2 regions of the Luteipulveratus halotolerans genome follow, and region 1 is predicted to be linked to the other one. Evidence: predicted binding sites of a transcription regulator. Region 1 holds the regulator's gene; the other holds the start of a gene.
What was found. The regulator LexA, encoded in region 1, represses DNA repair genes until DNA is damaged. The targets are predictions, from matches to a motif close to TCGAACANNTGTTCGA.
Positions count from the first base shown of each region.

Region 2: VV01_RS02810 (HNH endonuclease signature motif containing protein) is a predicted target of LexA. The motif match lies at 769-784, and genes of this name have one in related genera.

Region 1 covers NZ_LAIR01000002.1:1,189,259-1,196,951, forward strand. Annotated here, with positions in the region: gene VV01_RS06220 (ComEC/Rec2 family competence protein) at 1-1,674, shown strand, start outside; gene VV01_RS06225 (AEC family transporter) at 1,679-2,602, opposite strand; gene VV01_RS06230 (LysR family transcriptional regulator) at 2,609-3,520, opposite strand; gene VV01_RS06235 (NAD-dependent protein deacetylase) at 3,667-4,530, shown strand; gene VV01_RS06240 (hypothetical protein) at 4,581-5,288, shown strand; gene lexA (transcriptional repressor LexA) at 5,298-6,014, opposite strand; gene VV01_RS06250 (LysM peptidoglycan-binding domain-containing protein) at 6,247-6,630, shown strand; gene VV01_RS06255 (methyltransferase domain-containing protein) at 6,653-7,513, opposite strand.
Region 2 covers NZ_LAIR01000002.1:479,871-487,563, reverse strand. Annotated here, with positions in the region: gene VV01_RS24860 (MmcQ/YjbR family DNA-binding protein) at 1-551, shown strand, start outside; gene VV01_RS02810 (HNH endonuclease signature motif containing protein) at 808-2,766, shown strand; gene VV01_RS02805 (hypothetical protein) at 3,267-3,890, opposite strand; gene nuoH (NADH-quinone oxidoreductase subunit NuoH) at 3,903-4,859, opposite strand; gene VV01_RS02795 (NADH-quinone oxidoreductase subunit C) at 4,865-5,398, opposite strand; gene VV01_RS02790 (NuoB/complex I 20 kDa subunit family protein) at 5,395-6,012, opposite strand; gene VV01_RS02785 (NADH-quinone oxidoreductase subunit A) at 5,994-6,374, opposite strand; gene VV01_RS02780 (hypothetical protein) at 6,384-7,693, opposite strand, start outside.

The sequences.
Region 1 (7,693 bases):
CGGCTGCCGCCAGAGCTCGACGACGACATGCGAGCCACGGGCATGACCCACCTCAACGCCGTCAGCGGCAGCAACGTCACGATCGTGCTCATGGCCGTCCTGTGGACGTGCGGCTGGCTGCGCATCCCACGCCGCTGGCGGTTGCCGTTCTGCCTGCTCGCCCTCGTCCTGTTCGTGCTGCTGTGCCGACCCGAGCCGAGTGTGGTGCGAGCATCAGCGATGGGCGTGGTGGGTCTCATCGGGATGTCGATGTCACGTCCGCACGCGGCACCCGCAGCGCTGTCGACAGCCGTGATCGCGCTGCTGTGTGTCGATCCGTGGCTCGCGGTCTCCTACGGGTTCGCGCTGTCGGCGCTCGCGACTCTCGGGCTCATCCTGTTCGCGCGGCCGTGGGGCGCGTGGTTCGCGCGCTTCCTGCCTGACCGCCTGCGCCCCCTCGGTGACGCGATCGCGGTCCCGGTCGCCGCGCAGGCGGTCTGTGCACCGGTCATCGTGCTGCTGCAGGGCTCGGTGAGCGTCGTGGGAGTCCCGGCCAACCTGCTCGCTGCGCCGTGGGTGGCGCCGGCGACCATCGCCGGCGTCATCACGGTCGTCGTGGCGCCGCTGTCGACGACCGTGGCGATGGTCCCCGCGTGGTGCGCGGGCGTTCCGGCGTGGGGCATCGCGACGATCGCGCACGTCTTCGCCGCTGTGCCGTTCGGGGCACTGCCGTGGCCGGACGGCGCTGCAGGGGCCTTCCTGCTGGCGGGGCTGGTGCTGATCCTGCTGTTCGCCGGCCCGGCGCTCGCCCTTCACGCCGTACGCCACCCGGTCGTGGCCGCTGCCTCGGTCGTGCTGCTCGTGGCGGCGTGGACACCGCTGCCCGCGCTGGGCTGGCCGGCGCCAGGCTGGGTCTACGTCGCGTGTGACGTCGGCCAGGGCGACGGTGGCGTGCTGCGCACCGGTGAGCACTCCGGTGTCCTCATCGACGTCGGTCCTGACCCGGCCTCGATCGACCGCTGCCTCGACGCCCTCGACGTGCGGGTTCTCGACGCGGTCGTGCTCACGCACTTCCACGCCGACCACGTCGGGGGACTGGCGGGTGCTCTGACAGACCGCCCGGCGCGAGAGGTGTTCACGACCGACGTGCACGACACCGACGGCACGGGACGCAGGGACGAGCCGTCGCAGGAGCCCGACGTGCGCCGGGTCGCGGCAGCAGCGCAGGTCCCGGTGCGCGAGCTGCGGACGGGCGACACGCTGACCTGGAACGGTGTTCGAGCGCGAGTTCTGTGGCCTGCCAGGGAGATTCACGAAGGATCGGTGCAGAACAACGCGTCCGTCGTCCTCGACGTCGAGACCGCCGGGGTCCGCATGCTGTTCCTCGGTGACACCGAGCGTGAGGCACAAGCACAGGTGCGCAGGGCGCTCGCGCTCGATCCGGGCTCGCTCCCGATCAGTGTCCTGAAGGTCGCGCATCACGGGTCGTCCAACCAGGACGCCGACCTCATGCGTGCGGTGCGTGCGCCGTTGGCCGTGATCAGCGTGGGCGCCGACAACGACTACGGACACCCCGCAGCACGCACTCTGGATCTGCTGCGCGACAGCGGCTCGACCGTGCTGAGGACCGATCGTGGGGGAGACGTGGCGATCGTCGTACGGGGTGGGCGTCCGATGATCGCGCGCCCAGGGTGACCGCTCACGCCAGCACAGCCGCGATGCCGAGCAGCACCGGCACCGACGCGATGGTCGTCACGAAGATCGAGTCCCGTGCCAGCAGCTCGCCCCGCTCGTACCTCGTCGCGTAGACGAAGATGTTCTGCGCGGTCGGCAGGCTCGCGACCACGACCGCAGCGAGCAGGTCCTTGCCACTCATCCCGAACACTCCTGCAGCGAGCACCCAGGCCGCGACCGGCTGGACGACGACCTTGAGCAGCAGCACGACCCCCAGCTCGACGGCGGACCCGCCGGTGAGCGGCCGTGGGCCGAGCCGCAACGAGACCCCGTAGGCGAGCAGAGCCGCGGGTACGGCCATCTCGCCGATCATCGTCACCGGGTCGAGCACGACGGTCGGCGGCTTCCAGCCCGTGAGCGCGAGAGCCACTCCGAGGAAGCATCCGACCGTGATGGGGTTGCGCGCCGGCTGGGCGAGCACGCGCCACCACACGGGGCGCCGCCCGGAGGTCAGCGTGTCCAGGAGCGCGAACGCGACGGGCGTGAGCACGAGCAGCTGCATGAGCAGGATCGGCGCGATGGCCGCCCCGCTCCCGATGACGTACACCGCGATCGGCAGCCCGAGGTTGCCGGCATTGACGTACGCCGAGCACAGGGCTCCGATGACGGTCTCGGCGGCGGTGCGCCGCCAGATCAGGCGCGCGAGTGCGACATAGACGCCGGCCGCGACGACGACACTGCCGAACGCCACCAGGAGTCCGGGCGAGAACACGCGGTGCAGGTCAGCCTGGAGCAGCAGTGTGAACAGCAGGCACGGAGTGGCGATGAAGAAGACCAGCCGAGCCAGCAGCTGTTGTGACGCTGCGTCGAGAACGCCGGTGTGGGCCAGCAGGAAGCCGACCCCGATGACGGCGCCGATGACTCCGAATCCGTCGAGGACGCCGTGCATCCTCGGTCAGCAGGTGAGCTGGGCGGCTTCGTTGAGGGCCTCGAGCGTGGCCTGAACGGCCGGAACGCGTTGGAGGTCAGGGGTGGTCACGGCATGGACCGTACGACGGCTGGCCGGGTCGATCGGGAGCGTCACGACGCCGGGGTTGCTCGCGGAGCGCAGGATGAGGTCGGGCACGAGGGCGACGCCGAGACCCTCGGCGACCAGTCCGAGCACGGCGACGTAGTCCTCGGTCTCGAACGCCACCTCGGGCGCGAACCCCTCACGCGCAGCGAGGGAGAGCAGGTGTCCTCGACAGCGCGGGCAGCCGGCGATCCAGGGCTCCTGCGCCAGGTCGGCCATCTTGGCGGTCTTGGCCTGGGCGAGCGGATGGTCCTTGGAGACCGCCAGGCGGACCTCGTCGACGAGCAGCGGTCGGATCGTGAACGCGTCCAGGTCCTCCTCACCGCGGGGCAGCTCGTCGCCTTCGTAGGCGAACGCGACGGCGAGGTCGCACTCGCCGGCGCGCAGCGCCGCGAGCGACTCCGGCGGCTCGGCCTCGGCGAAGGTGACCTGCACGTCGGGGAAGCGCTTCTTGACCAGGGCCAGCGCACGGGGGACCAGGGTCGAGGAGGAGGACGGGAAGGCCATCAGTCGTACGCGACCCGAGCGCAGGCCCGCGATCGCGGCGACCTCGGCCTCGGCGGCCTCGAGCGCGGACAGGACGGGTCCGGCGTGGCGGGCCAGGACCGTACCCGCCTCGGTGAGACGGACGGTGCGGCCGAGGCGCTCGACCAGGACGGTGCCGGTGCGTTCTTCGAGTCGGCGCACCATCTGGGAGATCGCAGGCTGGGAGTAGCCCAGGGAGGCGGCGGCAGCGGTGAAGCTGCCCTCGTCGGAGATGGCGCGCATCACGCGTAGGCCGGCGGCATCGATCATGCAGATATTCTATAACTCTGAGTTACCGAGTGCCACTTGATGTGCTGCGGCCGTGATCCATGGCCTGGATCGTCCCCTACCCGCTGCGGGCTGTGCTCCCGTCCCCCGTCGCGGCGTCCGTCCCGACCGGGCGCGATACTGCGGGAGTGACCGACACGAGTGCGACCCGCCCGCAGGGGGTCGACGTCCGGACGTGGGAGTCGATGATCGAGCTCGTCCGCACGGGCGGGCTCGTCGGTCTGACCGGTGCCGGCCTGTCCACCGAGTCCGGCATCCCGGACTACCGCGGCCCGGACGGCGAACGTCGGATCACGCCGATGTCCGCCTCCGAGCTGCTCGGCTCGACGCAGGCGCGGCAACGCTACTGGGCACGCAGCTACGTCGGCTGGCGACGGTTCGCCCGGGCTCGACCCAACGTCGGTCACGAGGTCGTCGCTCGTCTTCAGCGCCGCGGCCTGCTCGGCACCGTGATCACCCAGAACGTCGACGGGCTGCACCAGGAGGCCGGCGCCACCGACGTCATCGAGCTGCACGGGTCGCTCGACCAGGTCGTGTGCATGACCTGCGGCGAGCACTACCGGCGTACGACGGTCGACGAGTGGTTCACCCTGGCCAACCCCGGGTTCGACCGTGACGTCGACGGCGAGATCCGTCCCGACGGTGACGTCGTCATCTCCGACGAGCTGGCTGCGACGTTCCGGCTGGTGCACTGCGTGATCTGCGGGTCGGACAAGCTCAAGCCCGACGTGGTGATGTTCGGTGAGTCCGTCCCCAAACCGTTGGTGGAGCGGTGTTTTCGCGAGGTCGAGGCGTCGCGCGGTCTGCTCGTCCTGGGCTCCTCGCTGATGGTGATGTCGGGCTACCGGTTCGTACGCCGCGCCGCGCGGCTCTCCCTGCCGGTCGCCGTGGTCACGCGCGGACGCACCCGCGGTGAGGCCGAGACGACCATCAAGGTCGACGCTCCGCTGGGTGCGACGCTGCAGGCCCTCGAGGCCGCGCTCGATCAGTAGGGTCGACCGCACAGGGGTTCGACCGGAGCCTCGGCGAACGGGACGGACCCATGCAGCAGCCCACCTGGACCGATCTGATCAACCTGATCCGTGCCGTGCTCAGCTGGCCCGTCGTGGTGCTCGTCGTGCTCCTGGTGTTCAGGGACAAGGTGAGGGGCCTCATCGACCGCATGACCAAGGTCGACAGCCCGATCGCGTCCGCGGAGTTCGTGCGCGAGCTCGAGGGTGCCGAGCGCAGCAGCGCCAGCGCCGTCGGCAACCGCGAGCCGTTCTCGCCGGCAGGTCCGGCCACGTCGCCGACTGCGCCGCCGACTGACCGGCCGGCCGGCGACGGGGCCACCGCACCGGAGGCGGACGCCGAGCCCGTGCCACCGAGTACGCCTCACCGGCCGTTGCCCCCACCGATGCAGTACTGGCCGGTGCCGCCCGAGCAGGAGGGCCGGCTTCCGCACGAGTGGGACGTCCTGGGCCGGAGCAACCCCTCGGGACTGGTGATCCGTTCGTGGGAGCAGCTGGACCACCACATCAATGCGGTCGCCCGCGCGCACGACGAGTCGATCAGGACCCGGTCCCGCCTCGAGGACTCCTTGGAGACGCTGCGGCGACACGGCCTGGTCAACGACGCCTACGTCGAGGCCGCCATTGCGCTGCGCAACGGGCGCAACATGGTCGCCCACGACGCGCAGGTGCCACGCAGCGGAGCCGCGATGGCGTACGCCACCACGGCCCTGGACCTGCGCCGCAAGCTGATCGGCTGAGTCCCCGCCTCAGACCTTGCGCAGCACCGCAGTCACGCGACCGAGGATGGTGGCGTCGTCGCCGTCGATGGGCTCGTACGCGTCGTTGTGAGGCATCAGCCACACCTTGCCCTTGGTGCGCTTGAACGTCTTGACCGTCGCCTCGTTGTCGAGCATCGCCGCCACGATGTCACCGTTGTCGGCGGTCTGCTGCTGATGGACCACGACCCAGTCGCCGTCGCAGATCGCGGCATCGACCATCGAGTCGCCGACGACCTTGAGCAGGAACAGGTCACCCTCGCCGACGACCTGACGAGGCAGGGGGAAGACGTCGTCGACGACCTCCTCGGCGAGGATCGGGCCCCCGGCGGCGATCCGACCGACGACCGGGATGAACGAGGGCTCCGGCTGCTCGTCGTTGATGCCGGTCTCGTCGATCGAGGACTCCTCGGCGGCACCGACCGCCTGCCCGCGGTATCCGCGCTGGCGCTTGCCGAGGTCGGGGGAGACGACCTCCATGGCACGCGGTCGCATCGGGTCGCGACGCAGGTAGCCCTTGCGCTCGAGCATCGAGAGCTGGTGAGCGACCGAGCTGGGTGACGTGAGCCCGACGGCCTGGCCGATCTCACGCATGCTCGGCGGGTAGCCGCGGCGGTCGATCGAGCTGCGGATGACCTCCAGCACCTTGCGCTGGCGCGTGGTCAGGCTGTGGCTGTCCGGCTCCGGCATCTCATGGATCTTGGCCATCTCGGCGTCCTCGTTCCCCGTGGGTCTGCGGCCGGACGCCCTGGGAAATCAGGGGCTGTCGGTGGTCGCTGGTTCAGTCCTGTTCTGTGAGAGCAGCCTATGGAGTTCGGACACAGTTCTCAAACACCTGTACGACGTATGTCGCGTCGCACAACCTGGACTTGTTCGAACACCCGTGCTACAACTCGTACAAGCGTTCCATCGCACAGGTGTTCGTCTCGAGGAGGATGTCATGAGTGCAGTCACCGCATGGGAGGTTCCCCAGCGTGCTCCCGCGGCGCCCCAGGTGCGACACCTCAGGGTCGTTCCCGACCTGCTGACCCGGGCCGGGCAGCCCCGGCTGCGCCTGACCGCGCGTGGTCGTCTCGTGCTGGCTCTGGCCGGCGTGATCGCGGCGCTCGGAGTGATCATGGCGTCGGCCGCGATCGCAGCCGGTCCGACCCCGTCTACGTCCACCGTGACGGTGGCCGAGGGGCAGACGTTGAGCGAGATCGCTCACGCCCGGTTGCCGGAGCTGCCGGTGGGGGAGGCGGTCGTGCGCTTCCAGCTGGCCAACGGTCTGAGCTCGCTCGAGGTCAACGCAGGGCAGACCCTCGTGGTCCCCAGCGGGTCGTGAGTCGACGCGAACGACGTGGGTGTCAGGCCTGCTGCAACCAGTAGTGCCGAGCCTTGGGGCCGGTGGCGCCGTGGTAGCGGCGGCTGTGCTCGGCGGTGCGGACCAGCTTGAGGCCGATCCGGGGGAACAGCTCGACGAGGTCGTCGTGGCGTACGACCATGGGGTGCATCTCGTCGGTCACCGTGTCGTGCATGTCGAACGACACGAAGGCGGTGGCACCGGGCTTGAGGTAACGGCCGATGTTGCCGATCGAGGTGGCGAGGTCGTACCCGTGGTCGAGAGCGTTGATCGAGACGACGAGGTCTGCGCGTCCCTCGACCTCCGGGACGAAGGTCTCACCGGGCACCGAGTAGACCTCGGTGGCTCGGGTGAGGTCGCTCCAGGCGACCTGCTCCATGTACTGGTCGGCGAGCGGCTCGATCGCGATGATCGACGCGCCCTCGAACCACAACGAGCGCAGTCGCGAGCCGGCACCGACGTCGACGACCGTGCGGTCGCGCCAGCCCTCGGGGCTGAAGCCCATCTCGCGCCACTCTCCGTCGATGACTGGCCACCACTGCTCGTCGTGCTGCCGGAACGTGTCATGCACGTGGAACCCGAGCTCGCCCACCTGGGCCTTGGTGCGCCAGGAGTCCTGGTCGGAGGTGCCCGCCGATGGGCTCGGCGTGGCGTCGGATGCTGTGGGTGTGAGCGCTTCGACGCGCGTGCGCAGCTCGGCGATGGTGGCGTCCTGCTGCGTCTGCCGTGCTAGCAGCCGATCGAGCAGGTCGGCCTGGCGCTCGCTGTGCGCGATCAGTCGGTCGAGCTTGTCGTCGTGGGCGCGGGCGATCGTGCGTGCCAGTCGGTCGCCGCGGACTCGCTTCAGCTCGGCTCTCCACCCCATGCCTGTGCATCGTAGCCGCGCCCTGCGCGCCCCGCGAGGGGTGCGGCGACGCGCCGTGTCGAGGCGTGGCGAGCCCCTGACCTGCACGTTTGCGGGCCGCCGCAACACGACCCCGACCGGGTGTTGCATCGTAGGTCCGCGACGACTTAGCATCCCTACATCTAGTAGTTACACGGCTGT
Region 2 (7,693 bases), 710 kb from region 1:
TCGAGCCGTCCGTCCTCGACCCCACCGTCGACCTGCTCGCCCGGCTCGCCGGCGACGGACCGGCGCTGGAGCTAGCTCGCGATCGGCACCGGCCGGGTCGGCGTACCCCTGCTGCGGCGCGGCGTCCCCGTGACCGGCATCGAGCTGTCGGTGTACCGGCTGGACTCCTGATGGCCACCCTCGACGACGTGCTCGACCTCGGCTCCTCGCTGGAGCGGTCGTACACGGCCGTCGTGCGAGGGCGGCTGAAGTTCAGGGTGAAGCAGATCGTCTACGTCGCCTTCTCGCTCGACGAGACCGAGATGGGCTTCGGCTTCCCCAAGGAGGAGCGGGAGGCGATGGTCGGCGCGCGGCCGTCGGCTTTTCATCTCCCGCGCGAGTCGGACCTGCGGTTCCACTGGATCGAGTCCGACCTCGCCGCCCTCGACCCGACCGAGGCGCGCGAGCTCGTCGTCGATGCCTGGCGGATGGTGGTGCCGCAGAAGGTGTGGCGCGCGTACGACCTCACCCACCCTGACGGGCCTGGTCCGCCTCCCGTGTCTGCTGGGTGAGGCCCGTCGGCGCTCTCGCTGGTCGAGCCGGGCCTCCGCCGGTCGACCCGGGCGAGCCGGGCCTCCGCCGGTCGAGCCGGGCGAGCCCCACAGGGCAAGCCCGCGTCGAGACCACGGTGACCGCGGACGAGCACCCAGCCCCCGTCGTACCGCGCGAAATCCTGCATCCACAGCACTTCTCGCGAACTCCTGCACGGCTCCCGACTGTGCGATAGAGTCGTACAGACGTTCGAAGGCGAGAGGTGGGGAGGGCCGCATGTCGACGACCGACCAGGTCGATGAGCCCGTGCTGTCGCTCGCCGGCCTCCCCGTTCACCTCGCCGCGTGGATGACCGAGATCGTCCATGCCGCAACAGCTTCGGGCGGCATGGCCCGCCACTGCACCAGCGCTGACAGCACCGCAGGGGGCGACGACGCGTATGCCGCCGCCCGAGCCTCCTCCGGCGCTCTGATCACCGCTGCGCAGGGTGTGCAGGCGTGGGCCGAGAGCGTCGAGATCGAGGCGACACGAGCACTGCTACGGGCGGTCGAAGACGATCCCGGCCTCGATCTCGGCCAGCACGAGGCGCGTTCGACCCGACAGACCCAGGCGGCGCTGGCCCGCACCGCGGCGGCCACCGATGTCCAGCTGCTCACCGGTCGGCCGGTCACGCAGTGTCGCGATCGGGTGGCCCTCGCCTCGGCGACGCGTGAGCGCGCCGGCTATCTCCGCGCGCGGATGGCCTCCGGCACGCTCAGCGCCTGGCGAGCCATCACGCTGCTCAAGGAGACCCGGCACCTCGACCCGCTCACAGCTGACCAGGTCGCACGGCACGTGCTGCGAGTCGCCGGCCCCGCGACGGCGAACACCACCAGCGACGACGGCACGGGCGACGCGGCCGAGATCGCCGCGCTGCTCGAGCGAGTCCCGTTGTCCCAAGCCACTTTTCGCCGTCGCCTCGCGCGTCAGCTCGCATTGGCGGAGTCGGAGGTCGAGGCGGCTCGTCGGCGCGCTCGTGACGCCGAGGGTGCACGAGACGCCGACACCCTTGCTCAGCCGTTCGGCATGGCCTGTACGACGATCACGGCGTCCCGCGAGCGCGCGTTCGCCGCGCAGCGCCGGGTCACCGACCTCGCGCGCCGCGCCCGCGCAGCCGGCGACGCCCGTACCCTCGCTCAGCTGCGCTCGGACATCGCGACCGACCTGCTGATCCGTGGCCAGGTCGCCGGTGATGCTCTCCTGAGTGACGCTCCCCCGGCCCACCTGCAGGTCATCGTGCACCTGTCGTCCCTGTTCACGCCCGCCGCTGACGCCCGCGCGGCCGGCGTCGCTGACCACGCCACGTCGTCCGGGCAGGCGGCGAGCGCGGCCTTCGGCACGCCGTCCGGCACGGCGCCTGGCTCGCCGCTGACGAGTGCTTCGAGCCTCGACGGATCTGTGCCCAGCGGGTCCGCACCGGTCGTCGGCGGTGGCGTCGGCGAGGTACCCGGCCTCGGCTTCCTGACCGCTGAGCAGGTGCGCCGACTCGCGTTCGCCGAGGGCACCATCTGGCGCCGTCTGGTCACCGATCCTGTGTCGGGCGCCGTCGTCGACGCCGCGTCCACCTATCGCCCACCCGCCGCGATGCGGCGCCAGGTCCAGGCTCGCGACCAACGCTGCCGCGCACCCGGCTGCGAGCACCCGGCCGTCGAGTGCGACCTCGACCACGCCGTCACCTGGAACGCCCTCACCGACGAACCCTCAGGCGGCGCAACACATCCCGACAACCTGTACGCGCTCCATCGCGGGCACCACAACCCCAAGACACGCGGCTGGTGGCGGTCCGAGCAAGGCAGCGGCGGCATCGTGCGGTGGACGACGCTCACGGGCCAACGCATCACGACGCGCCCGTTCGACCATCACGACCCACAAGAGGTCTGCGGCCCGTCGTCACCGCGCTCGAGCATGGAGCGCGCACTCGCGGCCCTGATCGAGCCGTACGCCGATCCTGTCGCGATGGCGCCCGAGTCAGCAGCCCTCGCAATGGCGCTCACGCCGAGGACGAGGGCCAACCCTCCGCGACGAGCCGCCGCCACTGCGCAGCCTGACAGCTGTCCGCGGGCCGACGATCCGTCACCAGCAGGCGCTGCGAACGCGTCGGGCGGAGCGCCGGTTCAGGTGCAGGTGTTCCAGCCCGCGGAGCCGATCACGCTCGTACGAGCGGGCTCGCCCGACGACGACCCGCCACCGTTCTGAGCCGCGTCCCACCCGACCCTGCGCCGTGTCGAGAGACCCGACGTATGACGGGGCTCTCGTCAGGGCACGGGCCAGGTCGCGCGATGTCCCGCGATCTCGATGTGCGTGGATCCGCCGGAGCACCGCGCCGCAGGCGCGCAGCACTCCCACGGGATCGCGGTCGAGGAGGTCCTGTCCGTGGCGCCCGCTCACCAGGGCGGTCGTCACGGACAGCGCATCAGCAGCCACGACCTCTGGAACGGGCACGACATCGCGCAAGCCCCTGAGCGCCGCCACCTCACGAGCCACACGCACGGAGGCGTCGGGTCCGCGAAACTCCTTGTGCACCAACCCGTTCGAGGAAGAGGTCGAGTTGGTGTAGCCGTGCCTCATACGCACCTCTCGGCGACCGGTGTCACCGGTGTCAGATCGGGACGACCTGGGTGCGACCATCCCAGGCCCCGTGCTCGGACAGCGGCCTGAACCGCAACGTGGTGAACTCGGTGTGGAAGTCCTGACGCTCACGCTCGGCCATCGCGCGCGTGCCGATCCGGATCCGGCACCGAGCCGGTGCCGCTGGTCGCGCCATCACCATGGCCCTCGACCATGTCGCGCATCGCGGTCCCCGAGCGCCACACGCTGAACGTCGAGAACGTCCTCGGCGGCCGGACGGCTGCCACGGCCAGCGTCTGGCCGGGATGATCGCGGACGAGGCGCTCGACGGGGCGGCCCCACGTGAAGAACCTGCCGAGCTGGGAAAGCTTGAGATGGGCGAGCGTCACGGCGACGACCGGCTCCGCGGGGTCCATCGTGCTCGCGTTGAGCGGCAGCCGGTGCAGACCGGTGACCGCGCCCCACCGGCGTACGAGCTCCAGCCGGACGTGCCACCCGCGCGCGAGGTGCCGGCCGAGCGGGTCGGACCCGAGATGGGCCTCCAGCCCCTGCTCGGACTCCCACTGCGCGAACACCGCCATCCGTCGCAGCTGCAGCCGTTCGAGCGAGACGGCAGGTGCACCGAGCCGCATGAGAGACAGGTGCTCGATGTGCGTCAGGCCCGCGATCGGCGGTGCTGTGCGGTGTCGCAGCAGCGCACGCGCAGCAACCCCCGGCGGCACCTCGGCGAGGTGAAAGCTGTGGATCCCCATCACGCGACCGGTTCAGGCCGTGAGGACAACGCCGACCGCCGTGATCGCGAGCTGCAGCAGCGCGACCGGCACCAGGCACAACCAGGCGAACCGCTGCAGCTGGTCCTCACGCAGCCGCGGCCACGACACCCGCATCCAGATGATCAGCACGGCGATCGCGAAACCCTTGAGCAGCGTCCACAACCAGCCGATCCAGTGATCGAGCGGCCCGGTCCAGCCGCCGAGGTAGAGCACCGCGAACAGCACCGACATGACCACGATGCCGGCGTACTCGGCGAGCAGGAAGAACGCGAACCGCAGCCCGGTGTACTCGGTGTAAGGGCCCATGACGACCTCGGAGTCGGCCACCGGCATGTCGAACGGCGGCCGCTGCAGCTCGGCGGTCGCTGCGACCAGGAAGACCAGCGCCCCCGGCAGCTGCCAGATCAGCCACAGCGGTGTCCACGCGTGCGCGATACCGGTGAGCGACAACGTGCCGGCAGCCATCGCGAACGACGCGCACGACAGGATCAGCGGCAGCTCGTACGACACCAGCTGGGCGGCCGAGCGCATCGCGCCGATGAGGGCGTACTTGTTGCCGGACGACCACCCCGCCATCAGCGTGCCGACGGTGCCGACACCGGACACGGCGAGCACGAGCAGCAGCGACGCGGGCACGTCAGCCCCGACGAGCGACGGGGAGAAAGGCACCGCAGCGAGCGCGAGCAGGTAGGCGATCAGCGACACCGCCGGCGCCCACCGGAACGCACCCCGATCGGCCGCCGCCGGGACGATGTCCTCCTTCTGGGTGAACTTCACCCCGTCGGCGATCAGCTGCGCCCACCCGTGGAACCCACCGGCGTACATCGGGCCGAGCCGACCCTGCATGTGGGCCATGACCTTGTGCTCGGTCTGCCCGACGAGCAGCGGCAGCGTGAGGAACGCGATCAGGACGAGCACCGCGTGCCAGACGACGTCGAACCACGACAGGTTGCTCACCGCGGCCCCCAGGACGGGTCGGGTACGCCGGGTGGCAGGTTCTTGCGACGACCGGGCTTGCGCGGGGCGTCACCGGACTCACCCGGGTCCTTGGCTCCCGGCCACGGCTTGGACGCACGCGCGGCCAGCACGAACGACTTGCGCAGCGGTGTGCCGTCGAACCCGTCGGGCAGCAGCAGCGGACGCATCCCGAGACCGGACCCGTCGTCGAACCCGGCGAACTCGATGCCGAACATCTCGTGCGTCTCACGCTCGTGCCAGGCGGCGCCCCGCCACAGCGGCGTGACACTCGGCACGGCTTCACCGTCGGGCACACGCGTGCGTACGAGGGTGCTGCGGACAGCGCCCGGCGTCATGTCGTAGAGGTGGACGACCAGGTCGAACCCCGGCGCCTCGTCACGGTCGGTCTCGTCGACCGCGGTCAACCAGTCGAAGTAGTCGAACCCCTCGGCACGCAGAGCGCGCAGCGTGTCGACCCAGTGCTCGAGATCGCAGTCACGAGAAGGGGTTTCGGCCGCGACGTCGCTCATGCGTCGGACTCCGAGCGCGGAAGGATGCGCGTGGCCCCCGCCTCAGGCTCCTGGACCAGCGGCCGGGTGACGGCGCCGGCGAAGCTGCGCCTGGACGCGTACGAACGGGTCGACAGCCGCTCCTCGGCGATCTTGTCCTGCAGCCGCAGGATGCCGTGCAGCAGCGCCTCGGGCCGCGGCGGGCAACCCGGAACGTAGACGTCGACCGGGATCAGCTGGTCGACGCCCTTGGTGACGGAGTAGGAGTCCCAGTACGGGCCGCCGGAGTTGGAGCAGGCACCGAAGGAGATGACGTACTTCGGCTCGGGCATCTGGTCGTACAGCCGACGCACGGCGGGCGCCATCTTGTCGGTGACCGTGCCGGACACGACCATCAGGTCGGCCTGGCGCGGGCCGGGTGCGAACGGGATCACGCCGAGCCGGATGAAGTCGTGCCGGGCCATCGACGCCGCGATGAACTCGATCGCGCAGCACGCCAGCCCGAAGTTGAACACCCACAACGAGTAGCGCCGACCCCAGTTGAGGACGAGCCGCATCGGCTTGGGCGCGTGGTTGTGCAGGGGCCCGACGCGTGGGGTGGGCAGGTCGACGGTCATCAGCTCGTCACGTCCCATCGGAGCAGTCCGCGTCGTGCGGCGTGCAGCAGCCCCACCAGGATCACCGCGATGAAGATGCCCATCTCGGCCAGGCTCGCCGCACCCAGGTCGGCGTCACGCAGCACCGTCGCCCACGGGAACAGGTAGACCGCATCGACCGCGAAGATCACGTAGAGGAACGCGAACCCGAGGTAGCGCACCTGCGTCTGCGCCCAGTGCAGGCCGACCGGGTCGACACCGGACTCGTACGTCGTGAGCCGCACCGGGTTGGGTGACACGGGCGAGAGCAGCCGGCGCATCAGCATCGCGACGACGAACAGCAGGAGACCGGCGACAGCCACCGCCGCCACCACGAGGTATCCCGCCAGGTTCGCGCTCACCCGGGCAGCCTAACGAGCAGCGAGCCTCACCTGGTGGACCCGCCCGTCATCCGACCTGTCAGGTGTACGCCGGTCGCGCACCTGCGCGGCGACGACCAGGCCCACCGCCCCCACATAGCTCACCAGCCGGGTCGTCGACCAGTCCCACGGCAGGGCCGGAGCGAAGTAGGTCAGCGTCGGCGCGAGGCACAACCACAACCACCGCAACCGGCCGGTCATCGCGACGAGGACCACCAGCAGCAGCGGGTACCAGGGGTAGTTCGGGGTCGTCAGCGCGAGGTACAGCCCCACCGCCGTGACCGCCGTACACTCCGGCCGCTCGGCATCGCCCCACCACCACAGCGCGAGCAGCCCGCCCGCGAGCAGCAACGGGGTGACCACGGCCGCCGCTGCGTCGCCGACGAGCAGGCCGGTCACCAGGTAACGCCCGCCGTCGGCGTACTCCTCCTCACGCAGATAGCCCGGCAGGTAGCCCAGCACTGCGGGTCCGACGGCGACGACGTGCGGCAGATAGCCGAGCACGAGCACCGTGAGCGCTCCGGCCGTCATCCGCGACGGCCGGCGCCCCGCCGTGGCGAGCAGGACGACCGGGAACAGCTTGGTCGCGACCGCGGCCCCGAAGGCCAGCCCGGCGGCGTACGTCCTGCGGCGGTCCAGCGCGAGCAGCCCGAGCACGCTGAGCAGCACGGCGAGCCAGTCGATGTGAGCGTTGTTGGTCGCCTCGACCGCGACCAGCGGGTTGAGCGCCCACACCGCGACCCACCACAGCGGCGTCCCGCGCGTGCGGCTCCAGCGCACGAGCAGCAGTGCCACGGCGAGGACGCCGATCGCTGCGGACACCTGTAGCGGCCGGTGCGAGTCATGGCCGGCGCCGGCCACCCGCATCGCCACGAACGCGTTCTGCGCCACCGGCGGGTAGATCGTGTGGACCGTCGGGCGATTGATCTCGGTGCACACCTCGTCAGCCCGGTGCGCCGGGCACGGACGCTCGGTCGGGAACGCGAACTCGCCACGCAGCGGGGTGAGCTCGGCGTCGACCGGCGCGTACCGGTACGGGTCGGTGCCGCTCAGCTGCACCTTCGCGTCCCAGACGTAGCGGAAGTCGTCGTCGCTGCTCGACGGAGCCGCCGTGAGCGCGACGACCTGAAGGAGCGCGCACCCGCCGAGGAGTACGCCGGCCAGGACTCGTCGGGACAACACGGTGCGGCGCAGCCACCACAGCAGGGCGAGGAGCACCCCGAAGGCAGCCACCTGGGACCAGACCTGCACCGCATGGTCGCCCGGGTGATGCACGAAGACGGTGACGCCGACGACCATCA